Regions from separate parts of the Nocardia cyriacigeorgica GUH-2 genome, predicted to be linked through region 2. Evidence: riboswitches for the same ligand, from Rfam matches in the RefSeq annotation. Region 2 holds a riboswitch; the other holds the start of a gene.
The links. A riboswitch is a leader RNA that binds a small molecule or an ion and turns the genes downstream of it on or off. The one in region 2 is predicted to bind cobalamin.
Positions count from the first base shown of each region.

Region 1: another riboswitch for cobalamin. It lies ahead of NOCYR_RS02215 (CbtB domain-containing protein); the one in region 2 lies ahead of metE (5-methyltetrahydropteroyltriglutamate--homocysteine S-methyltransferase).

Region 1 is NC_016887.1:473,535-481,499, forward strand. Features, by position in the region: gene NOCYR_RS02180 (histidine kinase) at 1-346, opposite strand, end outside; gene NOCYR_RS02185 (ABC transporter ATP-binding protein) at 535-1,434, shown strand; gene NOCYR_RS02190 (ABC transporter permease subunit) at 1,431-2,300, shown strand; gene NOCYR_RS02200 (SRPBCC family protein) at 2,651-3,106, shown strand; gene NOCYR_RS02205 (OsmC family peroxiredoxin) at 3,167-3,610, shown strand; gene NOCYR_RS02210 (CbtA family protein) at 3,765-4,562, opposite strand; gene NOCYR_RS02215 (CbtB domain-containing protein) at 4,553-4,756, opposite strand; cobalamin riboswitch at 4,787-4,938, opposite strand; gene NOCYR_RS02220 (antibiotic biosynthesis monooxygenase family protein) at 4,978-5,298, opposite strand; gene NOCYR_RS02225 (alpha/beta fold hydrolase) at 5,378-6,217, shown strand; gene NOCYR_RS02230 (A/G-specific adenine glycosylase) at 6,348-7,244, opposite strand; gene NOCYR_RS02235 (carbonic anhydrase) at 7,358-7,965, shown strand, end outside.
Region 2 is NC_016887.1:4,299,271-4,307,235, reverse strand. Features, by position in the region: gene NOCYR_RS19530 (MmgE/PrpD family protein) at 1-408, shown strand, start outside; gene prpB (methylisocitrate lyase) at 408-1,316, shown strand; gene NOCYR_RS19520 (bifunctional 2-methylcitrate synthase/citrate synthase) at 1,322-2,443, shown strand; gene NOCYR_RS19515 (hypothetical protein) at 2,456-3,361, opposite strand; gene metE (5-methyltetrahydropteroyltriglutamate--homocysteine S-methyltransferase) at 3,764-6,031, opposite strand; cobalamin riboswitch at 6,178-6,361, opposite strand; gene NOCYR_RS19505 (glycosyltransferase) at 6,515-7,396, shown strand; gene NOCYR_RS19500 (pyruvate carboxylase) at 7,582-7,965, shown strand, end outside.

The DNA.
Region 1 (7,965 bases), 2.4 Mb from region 2:
CCATCAACAGGTAGCCCAGCAGCACCAGCGGATAGGTCCACCATCGCGATCCGCGGGTGGCGGCGGTGATGAAGGCGATGATCAGCGACAGGAAGATCGGCCCGTACCCGTAGTCCAGCGACAGGTAGCTCACGCAGACAGCGAGCGTGATCAGCAGGACCGGATACGGCTGATATCGGCGAAACAGCAGCGCGACCGGCCCCGCCAGCAACAGCGTGTAGCCGAGGACATCGAGGGTGCGTACTCCGGTCTGTCCGAAGTTGGCCCCGCGCCCGCCGATCACCTGCACCACGGCGACGACAAGCGCCACCCCCCAGTCCCATCCGACCAGGCCCCGACCCGCCATCCCGAACTCCCGCACCTTATGCACCCTATTCGCCCAGTAGCCGGAATCCATCCGTACCGACACGTATTTCCCGGATACGCGCCGTGCACACCCTCGCATCCGGCCTGGATCCGTACGACACCGGACGTACCCGAAGCCGCGTCGCGCGACGGATGTGACCGGCGGGCGGGGCGAGGAGGGTTTGGGTCATGACGGATTCGATCGTGCGGACCACGGAGCTGACCAAGCGCTACGGCACCCATCTCGCGGTGGATCGGGTGGATATGCGGGTGCGGCCGGGCGAGATCTACGGCTTCCTCGGGCCCAACGGGGCAGGTAAGACGACGACGTTGCGGATGCTCGTCGGATTGATCGCACCGAGCGCGGGCTCGGCCACCGTGCTGGGCCATGCGCCCGGCGATCCCGCGGTGGTCCGCCGCATCGGTGTGCTGATCGAGGGCCCGGGCTTCTACCCGTACCTGTCCGGCCGGGACAACCTGCTGGTCATGGCCCGTTATCGCGGGCTCGGCCGCGCCGAGGTGGACGAAGCGCTGGAGCGGGTGGGTCTGGCGGCCCGCGCCGCCGACCGCTATCGCACCTATTCGCTCGGTATGAAGCAGCGACTAGGCGTGGGTACGGCCCTGCTCGGCCGCCCGGACCTGCTGATTCTGGACGAGCCGACCAATGGCCTCGACCCGGCCGGCATGGCGGAAATGCGGTCGCTGATCACCGATCTGGCCGCCGACGGGCACACCGTGCTGCTGTCGAGCCACATGCTCAGCGAGGTACAGGAGATCTGCCACCGGGTCGGCGTCATTTCCGGCGGCCGATTACTGGCCGAATCGACGGTAACCGAACTGCGTGGCGCCGCATCGCTATTGGTGCGCGCCGAACCGGCCGACCTGGCCTTCCCGGCGATCCGCGCCGTGGTCGGTGAGCCGACGATGCTGACCGCGGCCGGTATCCGGGTGGAAGCGAGCGCCGACGCGGCGCCCAAGATCGCCAGGGCGGTCGTCGAATCAGGCGCGGACCTGCTCGAACTTCGCGTCGACGAGAAATCCCTCGAGGAAGTGTTCTTCGAAATGACCGGTCTGGAGGCCGTGCAATGAGTATGCGCATCATGCCGATGACGGATCTGCTGGCCAGTGTGCGGGCCGAACGGCTGCGGCTGACGAAATGGCCCGCGTTCTGGATCATCCTGGGCACCTGGATCCTGTTGAACCTCACCTTCGCCTACCTGTTCAACTACCTGGCCTACCGGTCCGGCGAACAAACGGCGATGTCGGACGGATTGCCGAAAGACCAACTGCTCCAGCAACTACTGCCCGCGGCGGTGCCGGAGGTCTTCACCCAGGGCATGGCCATGTTCGGTGGCGCATTGATGCTGATTCTCGGCGCGCTCACCATCGGCAGCGGCTACGGGTGGGGCACCTGGAAGACCGTGCTCACCCAGGGCCCGTCGCGGATCGTCGCGATCACCGGGACGATGATCTGCCTGGCCGTCGTGGTGGTGGGGCTGGTGGTGGTCGCGTTCGTGGTGGACCTGGGGGTGGCTTCGCTGATCGCGACTAGTGAATCGCAACCGCTGGTGCTGCCGTCGGTGCGGCATTCGCTGGACGGAATCGTCAGCGGCAGCCTGATTCTGGGCATGTGGACGCTGGCCGGCGCGCTGATCGGTGCCATCGCTCGCGGTCCGGCGCTGGCCGTCGGTCTCGGGCTGGTCTGGGTGCTGGTGGTGGAAAACCTGCTGCGCGGGGTTGCGGGCATCTTCGCGCCGATCGAGGCGTTCACCGATCTGCTACCCGGCACCGCGGCGGGCTCGCTGGCGGGCGCGATGCGCAGTACCGATGCGGCGCCCACGCCCGGCGTGCTCGACATCCTGACCCGCACCGAATCCGTCATCGCACTCGTGAGTTACACAGCGGTCTTCGTACTCGCCACCATCTGGCTGATCCGCCGCCGCGATCTGGTGTGAAGCCTCACTGCCCGAGCACGGTGTGTGAGCTGCCGCTGAGCCCCGGCGACCTGTGCCGGGGCCAAGCCGCTCGAGGGGCCACCGCGATCGAATTGGTGTCGGGATAGCGGGATACAGCGTGCCGCTAACCGGTCGGCACCGACCAAGCGGTCCGCATCGGAATCGGCGACGCCGCCGCGATCGTGCTCGGCATCCTCGTGCATCGTGATCCGTTGAGCGCGGGACGATTTGTGGCATCGGCGCTGATCGTCACCGCAATCGTGCAAGCCGAGGTGACCGATCCCGGGTAATCGGATCACCGCTTCGGCAAACCGTCCGACGGGCCGGTGCGCGCGGGTAAGGTCGGTCTGATGGTCGATCAGCATGTGCGTTATCCGGACCTGTCGGCACGGCCTCACGAACTCACCGTCGAGCGGGTCATGACGGCATCGCCGTCGTTGTTGTACCTGGCCTGGACCCAGGGCTTCGACATCTGGTTCGCGATCCCCGAATCGGTCCGCATGCGCCCGCAGGTGGGTGAACCCTTCTACTTCGAAGCCGACAATCAGGGCACGCCGGTCCCGCATTACGGGCGTTTCCTGCGGCTCGAGCCCGAGCGGTGCCTCGAGCTCACCTGGGTCACCGGCGCGGGCGGCACCGAAGGCGCGGAGACCCTCGTCCGGGTGGATTTCGTCAAGCAGCCGCGAGGTATTCGAATCAAGTTGCGGCACAGTGGTTTTCCGAACCGGGAAGCCTGCGATCGGCATCGCGCCGCCTGGCCGGCCGTGCTGGAGCAGCTGGACAAGCGAACCGCTGCCGCGGGCTGAGCGAGGCGGGTAGGTTCGAACGGAGAAACCTCTCGTCAACCGATCGTGGAAAGGACTGTGATGCCCACACGTACCGCGCGCACCGCATGGACCGGCGGCCTGCAGGACGGCACCGGACAGGTCGAGCTGGCCAGCTCGGGTGCAGGCAAGTACGACGTGTCGTTCCCGAAGCGGGCCGCCGACAATGCCGAGGGCGCCACCAGCCCGGAGGAACTGATCGCGGCCGCGCATTCGTCCTGCTACGCGATGGCCCTGTCGGCCGAGATCGGCAATGCCGGTGCCACCCCGCGCAGCCTCGACGTCACCGCCGACGTCACCCTCGCTCCCGACCCGGCGGGCGGGTTCCGCATCAGCGGAATCAAGATCACCGTCCGCGGCCGCGTCGACGGCCTCGACGACGCCGCTTTCCGCACCGCCGCCGAAGCCGCCAAGTCCGGCTGCCCGGTCAGCAAGGCCCTGGCCGGCGTCGACAACATCACCCTGGACGCCGCACTGGAGTCCTGAGCGCACGCCCGGGTCCACCGGCTATCGGGGACCCGGGCGTTTCCGTGCGGTCTTCATCGTCGCGCCGCCCCCGCATCCCGGTGGATCCGGTATCGACGAGAAAGGCAGTGCCGGTCATGGAAACCGACACTGCCCATGGATTTCTCGATGCGGATCAGCCCGCGGAAACAGCCGCCGGCACCGGGGTACGAGACCGGTCGGCGAACTCGGTGAGCACCGCGTAGCCGAGACCCAGGCAGGCCCACAGCGTCGTCGAGACCGCGAGCGAGGAGATCCGGAACTCCCACAGCAGGCTCGCCGGGAAGTCGGCGCCGACCTCGTTCACTCCCGGCAGGACGATGTAACCGATTGCGGTGAGCAGCACGAACGCGCCCACCCCGGCGGTCAGCCGGAGCGTTTCCGGCCGCTCGGCGAGCAGCTTCCACACGTAGACGCCCGCGCCGACGGCGACTATCCCGAGCAGCACCGCCGCCAGCCACAGCAGCGTCCGGTCGTTGATCGTCTCCGGATCGCCGACCGCGGGCGGATTGGCCGGGTACTTGAAGAACGGCACCGCGACGATGCCCGCCCAGCCGCCCACGCCGAGCCCGAGCGCGAGCTTCGGCCCGGACAGTGCGGTGTAGTGGCGCGCGACATGCGCGGCGGCGCCGAAGATCGCGCCGAACGCCATCCCGGCCAGGCCGAGCGCGAGGAACTGGCCCGCCTTCTGGCCGGAGCGGCTGACCAGCGGTTCTTCCTCGTCGCCGTGGCTGTGCCCGCCGGATGCCTGCTCGCCATGCGTATGCCCATCGGCACCTGCGTCGGCGGCCGCACCGGCTTCCTCGATGGCGATCGCCGCCTCCACCTTGGGCTCGCCGACGAAATATCCGACGGTGCCCGCCAGCAGACCGGCGACCAGGCCGGCCAGCAGACCACGAAGTAACAGGGTGCGCAGAGTTCCGGTCAGTGGCACGGAAGACCCAGCAGGTGACGTCCGTCGTGCATCAGCTCATGCATGAACATCCCGCTGCGCGAGATGGCGCCCTGATCGAATCCGACCAGGTACAGGGTGAGCAGTGCGAGCAGAACGACACCAACCGTGATGAGCACGGTAGCCAGGGAATCGGTGACCCGGGCGGATACGCCGGGGGTGTGCACGAAGGCCATTGCCAGTCCTCCTTGGGATAAACGCGTCCCGTCGAGTGGTCGCGAAGGTGCCGGTGTCTGGCTTTCCGGCACCGAACCCGGTGGCTGGAACACAGTGGCGCGACCGCTCCGGAATTGCACCGGATTACCGCGTCACCTACGCGTTTGTCCCTCGAACTGTGACACCCCACAGCCGCCGTCGTCAATATCGGGTGGCGACGGCTGCCGGGTGCGTAAAGGCCTCAGCCCGCGGAAGCCGCCTTGCCCGCGACGTCGAGCACGACCTCGAATTCGAGCAGCGAGGCACCGGTGGCGACCGGCTTCTGCTGCTGGCCGGCATGCGCTTCGCGGGCCGGGCCATCACGCCAGGCGGCGAAGGATTCTTCCGAATCCCATTGCGTCACCACGAAGTACCGGTTCTCTCCGGCGGTCGGCCGCAGCAGCTGGAAGCCGAGGAAGCCCGGCGAGTTCTCCACCGCGTGCGCCCGGTGGGCGAAGCGCTTCTCCAGCTCGGGGCCGGCGCCCTCGGGAACCTCGATCGCATTGATCTTCACAACAGACATGCCTCGATTCTGCCCCCTCGGACCGCGAGGGCAGGCAGGTGCGACGGTTATCACCGACGGGTGCGGCACAATCGCGGACGTGTTGTACGACGAAGGCGGGACGGGCACGCCGCTGCTGCTGTTGCACGGCCTGATGGGCAGCGCGCGCACCTGGCGCGATCACCTGGACTGGCTGCGCGGCTTCGGCCACGTCTACACCTTCGACGCCGCCGGCCACGGCAGACCGGCCCCCGCCGAGTTGAGCACCGAGGCCTTCGTCGCCGATCTGGCCGCCGCGACCGCGTCCATCGCCGAACCCATGGTGGTGATCGGCCATTCGATGGGCGGGCTGCACGCCTGGATGTTCGCCGCGCAGTTCCCGGAACGGGTGAAAGCGCTGGTGGTCGAGGATATGGCCCCCGATTTCACCGGCCGCACCGCCGCGCACTGGGCCGCCATGATCGAGGCCTGGCCGCAGCCGTTCCCCGACGAGGCCGCGGTGCTCGACTTCTTCGGCCCGGTCGCCGGACGCTACTTCCTCGCCTCCTTCGACCACGGCCCCGACGGCTACCGGCTACACGGCTCGGTGTCGACGTTCCGCGACATCTCCGAGGAGTGGGGGACCAGGGACTTCTGGACGCAGTGGCGCACCATCGAGGTGCCCGCGCTGCTGATCGAAGGCGAACACACCATCACCCCGCCGGGCCAGATGCGCGCGATGGCGGAGGTCCATCCCGGCGCCGAATACGTGCTGGTGCCCGATGCCGGTCACCTGGTGCACGACGATCAGCCCGAGCGTTATCGGGCGGAGGTGAGCGGGTTCCTGGGCCGTGTGCTCGGCGGTGAGCCGATCGGCGATGACCCGCGCCCGGGTCTCGCTCGCACGTTGCCTGATACTCCGGCGCCCGCAGCGGCATCGGATGAGGGACCGGCTGACTGATTCGAGCGCGGATCCACAGACAGCGGCCGCCGCGAACTCTGGCTGAGCCGAGCGATACCGAACCGCGCTTACCGCCGGCGCGGCCGGTGCTGCGCGAAGGATCCGGGCGAGCTGCTGACGTACCCCGAGGTCAGCTCCCGGGTTCGACGTGCCCGGCCTCGCCCGCCAGCGCGAACAACCCGTCGGCCGTCTGCTCGATGAGCCCGTCCACCAACAGCGAGTCCAGCGCCCGGTCCCGCTGACCCGGGTCGCGGGTCCACGCCATATCCAGCCGCACCCGCTCGACCGGACCGGACGCGTCCCGGAGCACATCCATCAGCCGCCCTCTGGCCTGCCGGTCGGTGCCCTCGTACTTCTGCGTCCGTCGCACTACCTGCGAGGCGGGCCGGCCTGCCTCGTTCCAGGCACAGCGGGGCAGCGGACAGTTGTCGCAGGAGGGGGAGCGGGCGGTGCAGATCAGCGCGCCGAGCTCCATCAGGGCGGCGGAGAAAGTCGCGGCGCGCGGCACCGACGCCGGCAGCAGGGCCTCCGTCTCGCGAAGACCCTTCGCCGACGGATTACCGGCATCCGCCTTCCCGTGCACCGCTCGGGCAACCACGCGGCGAACATTGGTGTCCACCACCGGAACTCGCTGCCCGTAGGCGAAACACGCGACGGCGCGGGCGGTGTACGCGCCGATCCCGGGCAGGCCGAGCAGCACCTCGACGTCCTCGGGCACCCGATCCCCGTGCTCGCTCGCAAGCACCCGCGCGCATTCGTGCAGTCGCAGCGCGCGGCGCGGATATCCGAGCTTGCCCCACGCCCGCAGCACCTCTGCCTGCGAGGACGCCGCCATGGCCGACGGCACCGGCCAGCGCGCCACCCATTCCCGCCAGATTGGTTCCACCCGCACCACCGGCGTCTGCTGGAGCATGATCTCGCTCATCAGGATCTGCCACGCGCTCACGCCCGGCCGGCGCCAGGGCAGATCGCGGGCGGTGACCCGGTACCAGTCGAGCAGGGCATCCGGGTCAACCGTGGCTGTCAATGTCGTCCTCACCTGCTGCTCACCGCGTTGGATCGGGCCTGGCCAGACGGTGTTAGCGGCCTCGTAACCGGAACCGACTCGTCGGTAACACTCAATCTGTGCAAAATGGACACATGCCTCAGTCGAACCCGATCAGCGCCTGGAAATCCCTCCGCGACGGTAACGACCGTTTCGTCAACGGCACGTTGCTGCATCCTAATCAGGGCGCCGCGGATCGAGCCAAGCTCGTCGGCGGTCAGCACCCCACCGCCATTCTGTTCGGTTGCGGAGACTCCCGCGTCGCCGCCGAACTCATCTTCGACCAGGGCCTCGGCGACATGTTCGTGGTCCGGACCGCCGGCCACGTGGTCGACTCCTCGGTGCTCGGCTCCATCGAATACGGCGTGCAGATCCTCAACGTGCCGCTGATCGTGGTGTTCGGCCACGACAGCTGCGGCGCGGTGAAGGCCACCCTCGACGCCCTCGACGGCGGCGAGGTTCCCGGCGGCTTCATCCGCAGCCTGGTCGAGCGCGTCACCCCGTCGGTGCTGATCGGCCGCCGCGAGGGCCTGTCCACCGTTGACGAGTTCGAAGCCCGCCACGTCCAGGAGACCGCCGAGCTACTGCGTCAGCGCTCCTCGATCATCGCCGACCGGGTAACCAACGGGCAGCTCGCGATCGCCTGTGTCACCTACACCCTGGCCGACGGTAAGGCCAAGCTGCACAGCTCGATCGGTGACAT
Region 2 (7,965 bases):
TCCTACGCACCCGAACGCGCGCAGCGGCCCGACACCGTCGAACTGTGGCGCAAGATCTCCACCGTCGAGGATCCGGAATGGACCCGGCGTTATCACTCCACCGATCCCGGCGAAAAGGCATTCGGTGCACGGGCCGTGGTGACCTTGAAGAGCGGTGAGACCATCACCGATGAGCTGGCGGTGGCCGACGCGCATCCGCTGGGGGCGCGGCCGTTCGGGCGCGAGCAGTACCTCGAGAAATTCGCCGTACTGACCGAGGGCGTGCTCGATGACGCCGAACGACGCCGCTTCCTCGACGCGGCGCAACGCGCACCCGAGCTGGCCGCCGGGGAACTCGATCAGCTCACGTTCACCGTGTCCGAACAGGTGCTCGCGGCGGCACCGGCGATCCCCGAGGGCGTGTTCTGATGACGGGCCTGCTCGCCGCCGCCACCAGCGCGGCCGAGAAGCGGATCGTTTTGCGGGCCGGGCTGGCCGGCGACCGCATCCTGCGGCTGCCGGGGGCGTTCAACCCGCTGGTCGCGAAGCTGATCCAGGAATTGGGGTTCGAGGGCGTCTATGTGTCGGGTGCGGTGGTGTCGGCCGAGCTGGCGCTGCCCGACATCGGGCTGACCACGCTGACGGAGGTCGTCGACCGTGGCCGTCAGATCGCGCGCGTCACCGATCTGCCGGTGCTGATCGACGCCGACACCGGATTCGGTGAGCCGATGAACGCCGCGCGCACCGTCACCCTGCTCGAAGACGCCGGCCTGGCCGCCTGCCATATCGAAGACCAGGTGAATCCGAAGCGATGCGGGCATCTCGACGGGAAGGCGGTGGTCGCCCGTGACGAGATGGTGCGGCGGCTGCGGGCCGCGGTGTCGGCGCGGCGGGACCCGAACTTCGTCATCTGCGCACGCACCGACGCCAGGACGATCGAGGGACTGGACGCGGCCATCGACCGGGCCAAGGCATACGCCGATGCGGGCGCCGACCTCATCTTCACCGAGGCGCTGGCGGACGCGAGCGAGTTCGCGAAGTTCCGTGCGGCGGTGGATGTTCCGCTGCTGGCCAATATGACCGAGTTCGGAAAGTCGGAGCTGATCTCGGCGGGCACGCTCGAGGCGATCGGGTTCGACGCGGTGATCTATCCGGTCACCACCTTGCGGCTGGCCATGTTCGCCGTCGAACACGGGTTGCGTGAGATCGCCTCCACCGGAACGCAAGCCGGGCTGCTGGACAGGATGCAACCCCGGTCGCGGCTGTACGAACTGCTGGAGTATCAGCGCTACAACGACTTCGATTCCGGAATCTTCAATTTCACCGTGAGTGGGTGATCGCTATGACCGAGATCAAGAAGGGCCTCGCCGGTGTGGTGGTGGACACCACCAGCATTTCGAAGGTGGTGCCCGAAACCAATTCGCTGACCTATCGCGGTTACGCCGTGCAGGATCTGGCACGCCACTGCTCGTTCGAGGAGGTCGCCTACCTGCTGTGGTACGGCGAGCTGCCGAATATCGGACAGCTGGAGCTGTTGTGCCAGCGGGAGCGGGCGCAGCGCCGGGCCGACCGGTCGATTCTGGCGCTGGTGCAGAAGATGCCCGACAGCTGTCATCCGATGGACGTGGTGCGCACCGTGGTGAGCTATCTCGGGTCCGAGGATCCGGCGGAGGATCTGTCCGGTGTTCCCGATGAGAAGGCGTTACTGGCCAAGGCGCTGCGGCTGACGGCGGTGCTGCCGACCGTCGTCGCCGCCGATATGCGGCGTCGGCGCGGCCTGGAACCCATTGCGCCGCACTCCCATCTGGGATTCGCGGAGAACTTCCTGAACATGTGCTTCGGGGCGGTACCCGATCCGCGCATCGTGCGGGCCTTCGAAACCTCGCTCATCCTCTACGCCGAACACAGTTTCAACGCCTCCACCTTCGCCGCGCGCGTGGTGACCTCCACCCGCTCCGATCTCTACAGCGCGGTAACCGCGGCCATCGGCGCCCTGAAGGGCCCACTGCACGGCGGCGCCAACGAAGCCGTCATGCACGACATGCTCGCCATCGGCGAACCCGAACACGCCGCGCAGTGGTTACGGACCAAGCTGGCGAACAACGAGAAGGTGATGGGTTTCGGCCACCGCGTCTACAAGAACGGCGACTCCCGCGTCCCCACCATGAAAGCCGCCTTGGACGACGTCACCGCCGTCACCGGCGACACCCGCTGGCTGCGCATCTACACCGAACTGGAACGCGCCATGGCCGAAACCACCGGCATCAAACCCAACCTCGACTTCCCCACCGGCCCCACCTACCACCTGATGGGCTTCGACATCCCCCTGTTCACCCCCATTTTCGTCCTGAGCCGCATCACCGGCTGGACCGCCCACATCATCGAACAGGCCCAGTCGAACGCGTTGATCCGCCCGCTGTCGGAGTATGTCGGCGTCGACCAACGCGAACTCGTCGTCGCCTGACGTGGACTTTCGCTAGCGATCCGCGAACAACTCATCGGAGCTGTTCGCGGTCTTCGCACGTTCTGTCCATGCCTTGAGCTGGTTTAGATCTGTGCTGGCGGCGACACGGGCCCGAACGTCGCCGGGAATCGTGCCCCACCGAACTTCGAGGACCGTCAGTAGGGCATCGACTCGCGCCGCGACCGCCTCCGCGTGTGCTTCGGCGCGGCCCTCGGCGCGGCCCTCGGCCACGTACTTGCGGGCGAAGTCGCTCTGATATTCGTACTTGGCGGCGACGGTCTTCATGTATTCCTCCAGACGGTGCCTGGCTGCCGGTGAAAGCAACGCGAGTACCAGGTCATAGTACATTTTGCCGACGTCATCGGCAGCTTTGTCCAGGCCTGCGGCCAGGGATTCGAATACTTCGGCGGAGTTTGGGCCGTCCGCATGAGCGATGGCCGACAGTACCGCGCGTTCGGGAGCGGCCTTGGCGAATTCTGGATCAGTGACGGCTGGTATGATCTCCGGACCAAGAACCAGCGGGCGCAGGATCATGCCGGGATGTCCGAGATCTATCGGCCGCCCGGACCAAGCCGCAACTCCACGGTCTGGACAGAACACCATCAAGTACGTTGGGCAGCGAAGTCGGGCCCGCAGGGTGGCGAGGTACACCGGCCAGCTCCACTGACGGCTGTGGTCCTTCCGTAGTTGGACTTCGACGATGATCCCGAGCACAGGGACGCCCGCCGCATCGGCGAATACCAGTGCCGTATCCCCTCGGAACTCGGTCGGGGAAACGTCGGTGAAGTCGCATGAGGAAGCCCGTGCGTCCCGATAGTCGGGTAGTTCGATGTCGAAGACGTCGGCGAGTAGCCCGGCGGCCAGCTCCGGATCTGTACGAAACATGTCGACGAAGACCTCGTGCACCTGTGACGGCATGGCGGCGAAGCTACGGCAGGGCACCGACAGGTTCACAACTTGTCGGCGTGTCGTACGGCGCGCCGAAAATTATTGGTGGCGAAGGGAACCAAACCCGGTGTCGGTCCGTCCAACCTGGCGAAACGATGAAACCGATGTGTGAGGAGGGGTTGGCGCATGGAGCGGAATCAGGGGTGTCGGGCGGTGTGGCGCGGGGCAGTGGCGCCGGATTCCAGGGAGCGGCCGGTGCTGCGGGTGGGACGGCGATGCCAGGAGTGTGTGGCGAAGCGTGGCCGGCGGCACGAGAAGGGAGCTGCGGGGGAGATGGAGGGATGAACCGGCATGCGGCAGGAGGATGCTGATATGAGGCTGGGCCGCACCGGAAAGGGGTGCGGCCCAGCTCGGTTCATTCGGTCTGGCCGGCTACCGGATGGCGCGGGCGGCGGTGACCATGTTGCGGAGGGATGCTTCCACTTCGGCGGGGCCGCGGGTTTTCAGGCCGCAGTCGGGGTTGACCCAGAGGCGGTCGGCGGGGACGGCTTTCAGGGCGGCGCGCAGGGATGCGGTGATCTCTTCGACGGCGGGGACGCGGGGGGAGTGGATGTCGTAGACGCCGGGGCCGACACCGAGATCGAAGCCGGCGGCAGTGAGATCGTCGAGGACCTCCATGCGTGAGCGGGCCGCCTCGATCGAGGTCACGTCGGCGTCCAGGCCTGCGATCGCGTCGATCACCTCACCGAACTCCGAATAGCACAGATGGGTGTGGATCTGGGTGGCGTCGGCGACGCCGGAGGTCGCCAGCCGGAACGCCTGCACCGACCAGTCCAGATACGCCGGCTGCTCGGTTGCCCGCAGCGGCAAAAGTTCTCGCAGAGCCGGCTCGTCGACCTGGATGATCCGGATGCCCGCGTTCTGCAGATCCACCGTCTCGTCCCGGATCGCCAGCGCCACCTGCCGAGCCGAATCCGCCAGCGGCTGATCATCGCGGACGAACGACCAGGCCAGGATGGTCACCGGACCGGTCAGCATGCCCTTGACCGGCTTATCGGTCAGCGACTGCGCGAACGTGATCCACTCGACCGTCATCGGCGCGCGGCGCACCACATCACCGAACAGGATCGGCGGACGGACGCAGCGCGTTCCGTAGGACTGCACCCAGCCCAGCTCGGTGGCCGCGAAACCATCGAGCTGCTCGGCGAAATACTGCACCATGTCATTGCGTTCCGGCTCGCCGTGCACCAGCACATCGAGCTCCAGCTTCTCCTGCAAGGCGATGACGTCGGCGATCTCGTCGCGCATCCGCTGCTCGTATTCGCCGCGGTCGATCTCACCCGAACGCAGCGCCGCACGCGCCAACCGGATCGCCGAGGTCTGCGGATAGGAACCGATGGTGGTGGTCGGCAACGGCGGCAGGGCCAGGCGTTCGCGCTGCACCTGCCTGCGCTGGTCGGCCGGAGCCCGGCGGACGGCGTCGGGTCCCAGGGCGTCGAGCCGGGCCCGCACCTGGGCGTTGCGGATCCGCGGATCGGCCGCACGGCTCGCCGCGGCCGCACGTGCGGCGGCCAATTCCCCGGCGATGGCGTCGGTGCCCGCGCTCAGGCCGGTGGCGAGTACCCACACCTCGCCGACTTTCTCCGCACCGAAGGCCAGCCAGGACCGCAGCGCTTCATCGAGCCGGGTCTCGACCGCCAGCGAGTACGGCACATGCAGCAGCGAGCACGAGGTCGACACCGCCACCGACCGCGCGCAACCGAGCAGCGTGCCGAGCGTGCTCAGCACGGCGTCCAGATCGGCGCGCCACACATTGCGTCCGTCGACCACGCCGGCCACTAGCAGTTTGTTCGCCAGCGCCGGTACCGCCGCCACCTCGTCGACCTGGGTGCCCGCGACCAGATCGACCGCGATGCCCTCGATATCGGTGCCCGCGAGCGCCGCCAGCGCCGGGCCGGGTGTGCCGAAATAGGTGGCCACCAGTACGGCCGGGCGTTGCGCGGATACGGTGAGCTCGGTGTAGACGCGTCGCACAATGGCCAGTTCGTCTTCGGTCAGATCGGTGACCAGCACCGGCTCATCGATCTGCACCCAGCTCGCGCCCGCCTCGGCCAGCAGCCGCAGCAACTCGCGGTAGAGCGGCACCAGCTCGTCGATGCGGTCGAGCGCCGCCCCACCGGTGGATTTCGCGAGCTTCAGGAAGGTGACCGGCCCGATGATCACCGGCCGCGCGGGCACGCCGAGCTCGATCGCCTCGCGCAGCTGATCGAGCACCGCCTCCGGGTGCAGGCTGAATGTGGTCTGCGCGTCGATCTCCGGCACCAGGTAGTGATAGTTGGTGTCGAACCACTTGGTCATCTCGAGTGGTTCGACCGCATCGGTGCCGCGCGCGGCGGCGAAATAGCGGTCCAGCGGGTCCGCGATACCGGCCACCCGCGCCGGCAGGGCGCCGAGGAGCACGGCGGTGTCGAGCATCTGGTCGTAGTAGGAGAAGGTGCCGACCGGAATCGAATCCATTCCGGCGATGCGCAATTCGGTGTACTGGGCGCGACGTAATTCGCGGGCGACGCGGTGCAGCTCGGCGGCGTCGATGCGTCCGGCCCAATAGGACTCGGTGGCGCGCTTGAGTTCCCGGCGTGGCCCCACCCGGGGAAGTCCGAGAACCGTTGCGGTGAACGGGGTATGGGTAAGAACAGTCACGGTGTTTCTCCAGTGCTGAAGTTCGACAGCAATCGCCGTTTCGGAAACGCACGGCACCGATGAGGCCCCGGACGACCCGGCAGACGGGTCGTTATGGCAACACTGGTGGCGAGCGCCCGGTCCACGAGGCGATGGCCGCCGGATACGGCGTATCCGGCACAACGGGCAGGTCTTCGGACTCGCGGGCACCGGCCACTTCGGCCGACCTACTGGCCGTCGCTTCCCAGGCGGTGTGCCCAGTGCTGATGACGGCGGTCGTTCCCACTCACCGCTGCGGGACAGTCCCGGATTTCCACCGGGTTCCCTCTCACCCGCCACGGGGGCGGGCTTCGACGCCGGGGACGGACGTTCGGGGCTCCAAGTCGTCCGGCCGGCGAACCAGCTGCGGTGCCCACGATAGTCGGGGCAGCGCTCGAGTGGTGAGCCGCCCGGTCCTGTCCTAACCTAAATATCGGATTTTCACACCGGCGAGGAGGAGGAGCCGTGCTGGCGCCGAAAACCCCGATGACCTCGGTCGTCATTCCCGCGCACATCGCCACCGATGCCGATCGAGGCCACCTCGACGAGCAGCTCGCGGCACTCGCCGAACAAGACCACCCCGGCGAGTTCGAGGTCGTCGTCGCGGACAACCGCAGCGCACCCGGCCTCGAGGCGCATCTGGCCGCCCACCCGCTGGGCACCCGGCTGAACCTGCGCTACGTGCCGGCCTCGGACACCGCGGGCGCGGCCTATGCCCGCAACGTCGGCGCCGAGCACGCCACCGGCGAGGTCCTGCTGTTCTGCGACCACGACGACCGCGTGCATCCGGACTGGATGCGCCGCATGCTGGCATTCCTCGACGAGGGCTACGACCTGATCAGTTGTGCGGTCGAAGGCCGCTCGCTCAATGCCGACAACCGCCGGGGCATTGCGGAGGTGCCCGAGCCGGAGCAGTTCCAGCCGGCCGGTGTGTTCGCCCCGGTGATCGTCGGCTGTGCGATGGCATGCCGGGCGAATGTCTATCGCAAACTCGGCGGCATCGACGTCACCTATGCCGCCAACGAAGATCTCGCCTTCGGCTGGAAAGCCCATCGCGAAGGATTCCGCACCGGGTTCTTGCCCGAGGCGCTGGTCGCCTATCGCTATCGCCGTGGTTTCCGGCCGGGCTTCCGGCAGGGCCGGGCCCGCGGGATCGGGTTGGCCCGGCTCAATGCGGAGTTCCCGGACAACGGTCTTCCGCAGATCCATCTGCCGGAGGTGCTGATCCGCCTGGTCCGGCTCGCATTCTCGCGCGGGCTGACCGGTGAGGAGCGTGGCCTGCTGATGGGCGTCGGCGTCGGCCAATTGCGTGGTGGCCTGCGACACCGCACCCTGCGCTGGTGGTGACTCGCCAGTAGGTAACCGGCCAGTAGCTACGGCGCGGAGTTCTCCGCACGATCCGCCGGGCCGGGCGGTGAGATATGACGGCCGGATGAACGCAACTTCGCAACCGTGCAAGGACCGGTTGTGAAGATTGCCCCGAAGGGGACTTCCCTGTCGGCCCACGGTGCGAAGGCGGGTACCTTAGGTCAATGTTCTCGAAAGTCTTGGTTGCCAACCGCGGCGAAATCGCCATCCGCGCCTTCCGCGCGGCCTACGAACTCGGCATCGGGACGGTGGCCGTCTTCCCGCATGAGGACCGCAACTCGGTCCACCGCCTGAAGGCGGACGAGGCCTATCAGATCGGCGAGGAAGGCCACCCCGTCCGGGCATACCTGTCCATCGACGCCATCATCGAGGCGGCCAAGACAGCCGGTGCCGACGCGATCTACCCCGGCTACGGCTTCCTGTCCGAGAACCCCGACCTCGCCGCGGCCTGCGCACGCGAGGGCATCACCTTCATCGGCCCCTCCGCCGAGGTACTCGAGCTCGCCGGTAACAAGGCGCGCGCTATCGCCGCGGCCAAGGCGGCCGGA